Linked DNA regions of Humidesulfovibrio mexicanus. The protein of the gene in region 2 interacts with the protein of the main gene of each other region in a pairwise test. Links are inferred from orthologs where the notes say so. Each region holds a gene or a part of one and is shown on either strand. Other genes may lie near its edges.

Region 1 (3,855 bases), 630 kb from region 2 along the record:
TGCCCATTCCCTGAAGGGGGCCGCAGCGGTCATGGGCATGGCCGCCCTGTGCGACGCGTGCCGTGATGTGGAGTATGCCGCGCGCGATGCGCAAGCGGACGTGCTGCCAGTGCGCTTGGAGCGACTGGATCGCGCGGCCAAGGCTGTGTGCGACGCGATGCGCGTCGAACTTCCGCAAACGTAATTTCTGAGCATAGGCACGAAAAACGCCGGACCTCCAGCGGAAGCCCGGCGCGTTGATCCTGTGCAAAGAGGGCGCTACAAAAGGTCGCCAATGTCGTAGAGCCGCCCAGGCTTCTGCCTGGCCAGCCACTTGGCGGCGCGCAGGGCGCCCTGGGCGAAGTTTTCGCGTGAATGCGCCCGATGCGTGATTTCGATGCGCTCTCCTGGCCCGAAGAAATAGGCCGTATGGTCGCCCACGACATCGCCTCCGCGCACGGCCATGACTCCCATTTCCTTTTCCGGCCGCTCGCCCACAATGCCGTCGCGGCTATGGCGCTTGACCTCGTCATACACCCATCCGCGAGCCTGAACCATGCACTCCGCCAATTTGAGGGCCGTTCCGCTGGGCGCGTCCTTCTTCCGGCTGTGATGAATCTCGACCATCTCCATGTCATAGGCCGGGCCGAGCATGCGCACCAACTGGGGCAGAATCTTCAGGAGCACGTTGACGCCAAGGCTCATGTTCGGGGCCAACAACACGGGAGTTTCCATCGCTGCCTCCCGTATGGTCGCCAACTGGTCCGGCTTGAGTCCCGTGGTGCCGATGACGATGGGGTTGCCGTGCCGCTTGCACACGCCCACATGCTCAACCGTGGCCTCGGGAGAGGTGAACTCCACCACGACCGCGCGCGGCGACTGTGGCAACACCTCGTCCAAATCGGCGGAGAGCTGGCAATCAAGGCGCTCCAATTCGTCCAGCCGCTCGGCGCGCTCAATGACGGCCTTGAGGTGCAAATCCGGGTCGTTCTGCGCCATGCGCACCAGGGTGCCGCCCATGCGGCCGCAGCCGCCCATGACGATGATATCGGTGATGAGATCAGTGGCCATTGCGTCCTCCAAAATTAGGGGGTCGTTATTCCATGTTGGCGGAGCATATCGAAAAATTGCGGGATGTCCAGAATCGCCACGCCAAGCTGTCTGGCCTTGTCGACCTTGTGCGCCGTGGCTTTATCGCCCGCAACCAGCATGTCCAGCCTGGCGGAAACGCTCGACGACTTCGTCGCGCCCAGGCTCTCCAGCCACTGCTCTGCCCTCTTGCGGGGGATGTCGGCGGCAATCTTTCCGGTAATCAGAAAACTTTTCCCCTCCAGGGGAAGACCGGAAGCCTGCCCCGGCTGGCTCTTGGGCCACAGGCCAAGGGTCTTGAACCGCTGGAGCATGGCCTGGTTCCCCGGATTGGCGAAATAGGCGAGAATGCTCTCTGCGACCTTTGGCCCAACATCCTTGAGCCGCATAAGCTCCGTCTTGTCCGCGGCCGCCAGTTCGTCCAGATCGCTGAAGCGACGGGCCAATTCCTTTGCCGTCTGCTCGCCCACCTGCTCTATGCCGAGCGCGGCGATGAAGCGGGCCAGGGTCGCGCCCGTGCGCGCCTGTTCGATGGAGTTGACGAAGTTCTCCGCGCTCTTTGCGCCCATACGCTCGAAGCGTTGCAGGCTTTCGGTGTTGATCCGGTCAGAGTCGAACAGATCGGCCGGGGATTCCAGCACACCGGACTGAGCCAGCCGCTCGATCCACCTCTCGCCCACTCCGTCCATGTCCAGCCCGGCTTTGGATACGAAATGGACGATGCCGAGCACCACCCGGGCGGCGCAAGCGTGGTTGGGACAGTAAGTGATTTTGTCCTCTGCCACCACCTCGCTGCCGCAAACGGGACACAGGGACGGAAAAGCGAAAGGCGGTCGCGAAAGATGTTCCGAGGCGTTCCGATCAAGCACCTCGGCAACCTGCGGGATCACATCGCCTGCGCGTTGGATGACCACCCTGTCGCCCACTCGCGCATCAAGCCTGGCAATGTGGCTCGCGTTGTGGAGCGTTGCGCTGGAGACCACCACTCCTGCCACACGCACGGGATCAAGCTCCGCCACGGGGGTCAGCACCCCTGTTCGGCCGACCTGGATGTTTATGGCCAAAAGCGTGGTCGGCACTTGCTCTGGTGGAAACTTCAAGGCCAGGGCCCAGCGGGGGGCGCGCGCGGTCTGTCCAAGCAGCCGTTGCACGGCCACACGGTTCACCTTGGCGACAACGCCATCGATTTCAAAAGGAAGCAGATGCCGTCTGGCTTGAAGATCCAGGTAGAAACCCGCAACCTCCTCCGCCGATGTACAGACTCTGGCTTCCGGCGCGGTGGCCAGCCCCAGGCTCGCCACGCCGCGCATGATCTGCTCCTGTGTGCCCCAGCCAGGGTCGCCGCCATCGGGCCACTGTGTCCGCCCGATGCCATAGGCCATGAACCGCAGCGGCCGCGACGCCACCACATTCGGGTCCAATTGGCGGATTGAACCCGCAGCGGCGTTGCGCGGGTTGGCGAACGGCTTCTGCCCCGCACGCTCCTGCTCCGCGTTGAGAGCCTCGAAATCCTTCACGGCCATCACCACCTCGCCGCGCACATCAAGCACCTGCGGCAGGGACGATCCAGTGGCGAGCAGCCTGCCGCGCACGCTGGGCACCATGCGCAAATTGGCGGTCACATTCTCGCCAGTCTCGCCGTCGCCACGGGTGGAGCCTACAACGAAACCGCCATCTTCGTAAGTAAGTTCGCCTGCCAGGCCATCCATCTTGGGCTCAACCCAGAACTCGGACAGTGCGGCGATGGGGTCCGGGCCGATTTCGGCCGCAATCCCTCGCAAACCGGGGAGACTCCGGCCTGTTTGGGCGTGGGATTCCAAGCCGGGAAGTCCGAGAAGACCGCCCGACCAATGAGACCCTTGCCCCGGCCTGCGCGGGCACAGACGCAACACGCCGTCGAAGAGGGCGTCCCAGCCAGCCCCGGAAAGCAGGGTCGCGCCGATGAGCGCGCGCACCTTGGAAGCCAGGTCCTTGCGTACGTCCTTTCTGGGGTCGCCCCCTGTGACGAAGGGGCGACCGAACGCCGCCTCCATGTCCGCAAGGGCGACCTCGGCCAGTGCGTCCCGAAAGGCGTTCACCAGCTTGGTTTCCGCAAACTCGCGCCATTCATCCAGATTCATGGCGTTGTCCAGGGAAAGCATGGGCAAGGCGTGCCGGTGGGCCTCGAAACCTTCGGCGGGCGTGCCGCCTACCCGACGGGTCGGGGAATTGGGATCATCGAACTCCGGGTACTCGCCCTCAAGACGGGCCAGCTCACGAAATGTTGCGTCGTACTCCGCATCGGATATTTCCGGGCTGTCGAGCACATAATACCTGTAATTGTGGTGCTCCAGCTCCTGGCGCAGTTCCAAAACACGTTCCCGCATCGTTGCTTTGCCCTCGCTCACAAATGCTCTCCGATGCGTTGCAGTTCCGATGGCCGCCCCAGACTGATGAGGGTGTCGCCGCTGCGCAGTTCCTCCCTCGGCCCAGGGTTGAACACCAGTTGCCCATCCTCCCGCTTGATGGCGACCACAATGAGGTCATAGTCCTTGCGGATGTTCGAATCCATCAGTGAGACGCCCACGTAGCGGGAGCCCGGAGTGATGACGAGCTGCTCCAGTTGCAGGTCGATATTCCCGCGCACAGCCAGATCGAGAAAATCCGTCACGGTCGGGCGTAGCACGGTATGGGCCATGCGCACCCCGCCGATGAGGTGCGGCAGCACGACCCGGTCGGCCCCGGCGAACTCCAGCCGGGTGATGTGCGAGGCGTTGTTGGCGCGCGCAATGATGGAAATCTTGGGAT
Region 2 (4,665 bases):
GGGCGTCGTGGGGCAGGGCGGCGGCCAGCGCCTGCCGGGCAGGGGCGTCAAGGGCAAGCCCCTTTTCGGTGGCCCAGCGGTCGATGAATTTCCCAAGCGTGGACTCGGTGAGACCGGGCGACTGCCAGATCCAGGCGTTCTTTTCCGCCGCCTGCCACAGTCCGCGTTTGGTGAGAAAGGCGGGCACTGGCGCTTGCTTGGAATCCTTCCAGCGGCCTTCCAGACAGAAGACGGGCAGCACCGTGGACGCCGCAAGGCCGATGGTTTCGTCCAACCGGTCCCACTGCTCGGCCTTAAGGGCGTCGGCCCGGCGCAGCACCAGCACCGTGGGTGTGGAAAAAAGGTTCTGGATGGTCAGCTCGCCCCAGTAGGCCTGGGGAAAGGGTTCGTCGTCGCCCCAGAAGATTTTGCGCGCGGTCCCGCCGCCCATGCCCTCGGCCAGCTTGGCCACCTGCCGACGCAAGAGCTCCGCGTCTGGACAGATGAGGACGCGGTGTCCCCTGCGGGCTGTTCGCTGGGTATTGGGCTGGGCCGGAGACATGGCCTGGCTCCTAGTAGTTTTCGGTCATGAGGTCGGCCATGCGCCGCATGAGCAGGTCGGTGACGCGCTGGTCCGCGCCGTCGGCGTCGCCGGGGTAGTAGGATTCGTCCTGGGTGATCTCCCCGGAGTCCCAGATGACCGAGCCGTCCGTGGCGCGCGTGACGCGGAACACCACCACGATGCCCGCGCTGAGCTTCACGGACTGGTCCGCCTCGCCGGACACGGCGGTGGAGCGCGTGTACTTCTTGATCGTGATGGTGAGCAGGCTGGTGGCCTTGGATTTGTCGGTCCAGGTCACCAGGCGGCGGCGGTTGAATTCGTCGCGCAGAAGCGAGCGCAGGCGCGGCTCAAGCCAGGCCTCGGTGGTGGGGTTCTCTACGCGCACCAGGGCCATCTGCCGGTATTCCGGGGCCAGACGGGAGGAGGGATCCTCGCCGTCGGCCGAAGCCTGGCCCGTGAAACGGTAGCCGCACCCGCCAAGGACCAGCGCCAGGGCAAGCAGCAGCAACGCCAGCGAGGGCGGAAACGCCGAAGCGCTGCGGAGCGGAACAGTGCGCATGAGGGGCCTCCCGTGGCGTGCGCTAGCCCGCCACCACGTTCACCAGCTTGCCCGGCACCACGATGAGCTTTTTGATGCTCTTGCCTTCAAGGTGCCTGAGGACGTTCTCGTGGGTCATGGCGAACTGGCGCACGGCTTCCTGGTCGGCGTCGGCGGCCACGTTGAGCCTGCCGCGCACCTTGCCGTTCACCTGCACCACCAGCTCGATCTCGTCCTTCACCAGGGCGGACGGATCGTGCTCGGGCCAGGGCGTGGTGGCCAGCTGGCCCTTTTGCCCCATGTTGGCCCACAGCTCCTCGCACAGGTGCGGGGTGACGGGCGAGAGCAGGACGAGCACCGTGGCCAGGGCCGAAGACAGCGCCTCCGGTCCGCCGGGAGCGTCCTTGAGGACGTCCTTTGCGGCGTACATTTCGTTCACCAGTTCCATGAGCGCGGCGATGGCCGTATTGAACTGGAACTTGTTCTCCATGTCGCGGGTGACGCGGCGCGCGGTGTCGTGCTCCTTGCGGCGCAGGTCCTTGACCGGGCCGGCCGGTTCGCCGCCCAGGGCGGAGACCGGGGCGCAGGGGGGCACGGCCTTGAGGGCTCCCGCATCGGAGAGGTCCTCGGCCAGGCGCCACACGCGGTTCAGGAAGCGGAAGGCCCCCTCGATGCCCGCGTCGCTCCACTCCAGGTCCTTTTCCGGCGGCGAGGCGAAGAGGATGAACAGCCTGGTGGCGTCGGCCCCGTATTTTCCGATCATGGAATTGGGGTCCACCACATTGCCCTTGCTCTTGCTCATCTTGGAGCCGTCTTTGAGCACCATGCCCTGGGTGAGCAGGTTCTTGAAGGGCTCGGCCTGGTCGGTGTAGCCCAGGTCGCGCAGCACCTTCACGAAGAAGCGGGAGTAGAGCAGGTGCAGGATGGCGTGCTCGATGCCGCCGATGTACAGGTCCACCGGGGTCCAGTATTTCAGCGCGGCGGGGTCGAAGGGCGCATCCTCGTTGCGGGCGCTTGTGTAGCGCAGGAAATACCAGCTGGACTCCATGAAGGTGTCGAAGGTGTCGGTCTCGCGCCGGGCCTTTGCGCCGCACTTGGGGCAGGCCACGTTGACGAAGGAGTCGAGCAGGGGCAGGGGGGAGCGGCCGTCTTCGCGCACCTGCGCGTCCTCGGGCAGGCGCACGGGGAGATCCTTCTCCGGCACGGGAACCAGGCCGCAGGACGGGCAATGCACCACCGGAATGGGCGCGCCCCAGAAGCGCTGGCGCGAAATGCCCCAGTCGCGCAGGCGATAGTTCACCGTGGGCTTGCCCAGGCCGGAGGCGCCCAGGTGCTCCACGATGGCCTTCTTGGCCTCCTCGTTGGGCATCCCGTCGAACCGCCCGGAGTTCACCAGCACGCCGGGCGCGCTGTAGGCCTCGGTCATGGACGCGGGGTCAAGAACCGCATCCTTGGGCTGGATGACCACCTGCATGGGCAGCGCGTACTTGCGGGCGAATTCGAAGTCGCGCTGGTCGTGCGCGGGCACGGCCATCACCGCGCCTGTGCCGTAGCCCATGAGCACGAAGTTGGCCACGTGGATGGGCATTTCCCGGCCGGTAAGGGGGTTTATGCAGTACGCGCCCGTGAAGACGCCTTCCTTCTCCAGGTCGTCGGCCCCGCGCTTGATGCGGTCCATGTTGGCCACATCGCGGCAAAAGGCGCGCACCTGGTCGGCCTTGTCGTAGCCCGCGATGAGCTGCTCCACCAGGGGGTGCTCGGCGGCCAGGCTCATGAAGGTGGCCCCGCACAGGGTGTCCGGCCGGGTGGTGAACACGGTTATGCCCAGGTCGCGGCCCTTGACCTGGAAGGTGAGCTCCGCGCCGATGCTCTTGCCGATCCAGTTCTGCTGCATGGTGAGCACGCGGTCGGGCCAGCCGCCTTCCAAAAGCTTCAGGTCCTCGATGAGCTCCTCGGCATAGGCGGTGATCTTGAAGAACCACTGCTCCAGCTGCTTCTGCTCAACTTCGCTGTCGCAGCGCCAGCAGCGGCCTTCCTCCACCTGTTCGTTGGCCAGCACGGTCTTGCAGCTCTCGCACCAGTTCACCGGGGAGTTTTTGCGGTAGGCCAGGCCCTTTTCCAGCATCTGCAGGAAAAAGCGCTGCTCCCACTTGTAGTATTCGGGGCGGCAGGTGGCCAGCTCGCGCCGCCAGTCGTAGGAGTAGCCAAGGCGCTTGAGCTGCGCGCGCATGTCCTTGATGTTCTGGTAGGTCCAGGCGGCGGGATGCGTCTTGTTCTTTATGGCGGCGTTTTCGGCGGGCAGGCCGAAGGCGTCCCAACCCATGGGGTGCAGCACGTTCATGCCGCGCATTCGCTTGTAGCGGGCCACCACGTCGGCGATGGAGTAGTTGCGCACATGGCCCATGTGGATTTTGCCGGAGGGATAGGGGAACATCTCCAGCACGTAGAACTTGGGCTTGGCCTCGTCGGCCTCGACCTCGAAGCAGCGGGACTCGTTCCAGTTCTGCTGCCACTTGCCTTCAACCCGCTGCGGATCGTATTTGCCGAAACCCATGGTGCGTCTGCCTCCCCGTGCTCTCGTGCGGCGCTATTTCTGCGCGCCGGTCTTGCGCGCGTCCGCGCCGCCGCACTGCTGCGGCTCAATCTTCTTGTCGATGCTCTTGCCCAGGTCGCCGAAGCGGCCCTGATCCACGGCGCGGGCCACGGCGTCCAGGATGCCGTTGACGAAGGCGCGCGAGTTTTCGTCGCCAAAGCCCTTGGCCAGCTCTATGGCCTCGTTGATGGCCACCTTGAGCGGAATGTCCTGCCGGTGCAGGATCTCGAAGAGCGCCAAGCGCAGGATGGCCAGCTCCACTTTGCCGATGCGGCTGATCTTCCAATGGTCGGAATGCTTGCCGATGACCTTGTCGATGTCGTCCAGGTGCTCGGTGATGCCCATGAACAGCTGCGAGGCGAACGTGACGGCATCGGGATTCTCGCAGTCCATGACGGCGGGATTGTCGGCGAAGGTGCGCCGGAGCGAGCCCTGGTCGTTTTTGAAGTGCGGGTTGAAGGCCAACCCGAAGAGCACCTGGAAGGCCAGGGTGCGTCCCTGCCTGCGGGCGCCTTTGCGCGTATCGGTTGTCGTCACCAGTGGCTCCTGAGGGCGGGGGCGCAGCCCCGTCCCGGTTCATGAAATGCGCCCGCGGGTTTGGTCCCGGCGGGCCGCGGCGATTAGATCTGGGCCGCCACGCGGGCGGTTTCGAGCATGGCCATGGCCGCGTCCACGCCCTTGTTGCCGGCCTTGCTGCCCGCACGTTCGATGGCCTGCTCGATGTTCTCGGTGGTGAGCACCCCGAAGCCCAGCGGCATGGCGTGCTCAATGCTTACCGCGGCCAGGCCCTTGGCGCATTCGTTCACCACCACGTCGAAGTGGGGGGTGGCCCCGCGGATCACCGCGCCCACGCAAACGATGCCGTCGTACTTGCCGCTTTGCGCCAGCTTCTTGGCGATGAGCGGCATCTCGAAGGCTCCGGGGATCTTGACGATGGTCAGGTCTTCGCGGCTGGCCCCGTGGCGGGTGAGCGCGTCCACCGCGCCGCCCACG

Evidence for each region. Proteins that work in one complex are often made in the same cells at the same time.
Region 1: the proteins of leuS (region 2) and ligA interact in binary tests that used the Escherichia coli proteins (3 or more experiments, as listed by UniProt). The link is inferred for Humidesulfovibrio mexicanus from one-to-one orthologs.

The regions. Positions count from the first base shown.
Region 1 is NZ_FZOC01000001.1:98,612-102,466, forward strand. Bases 761-3,855 are described here. They hold ligA (NAD-dependent DNA ligase LigA), read right to left. Parts: upstream 3,456-3,855; coding sequence 1,065-3,455; downstream 761-1,064. Other genes in these bases: dapB (4-hydroxy-tetrahydrodipicolinate reductase), read right to left, coding at 761-1,050; CHB73_RS00580 (potassium channel family protein), read right to left, coding at 3,452-3,855. Outside these bases: CHB73_RS00565 (Hpt domain-containing protein), read left to right, coding at 1-184; more of dapB, read right to left, coding at 259-760. UniProt on the Escherichia coli protein: DNA ligase that catalyzes the formation of phosphodiester linkages between 5'-phosphoryl and 3'-hydroxyl groups in double-stranded DNA using NAD as a coenzyme and as the energy source for the reaction.
Region 2 is NZ_FZOC01000001.1:724,402-729,066, reverse strand. Bases 879-4,021 are described here. They hold leuS (leucine--tRNA ligase), read right to left. Parts: upstream 3,634-4,021; coding sequence 1,123-3,633; downstream 879-1,122. Other genes in these bases: nusB (transcription antitermination factor NusB), read right to left, coding at 3,667-4,021; lptE (LPS assembly lipoprotein LptE), read right to left, coding at 879-1,100. Outside these bases: CHB73_RS03460 (DNA polymerase III subunit delta), read right to left, coding at 1-541; more of lptE, read right to left, coding at 552-878; more of nusB, read right to left, coding at 4,022-4,209; ribH (6,7-dimethyl-8-ribityllumazine synthase), read right to left, coding at 4,293-4,665.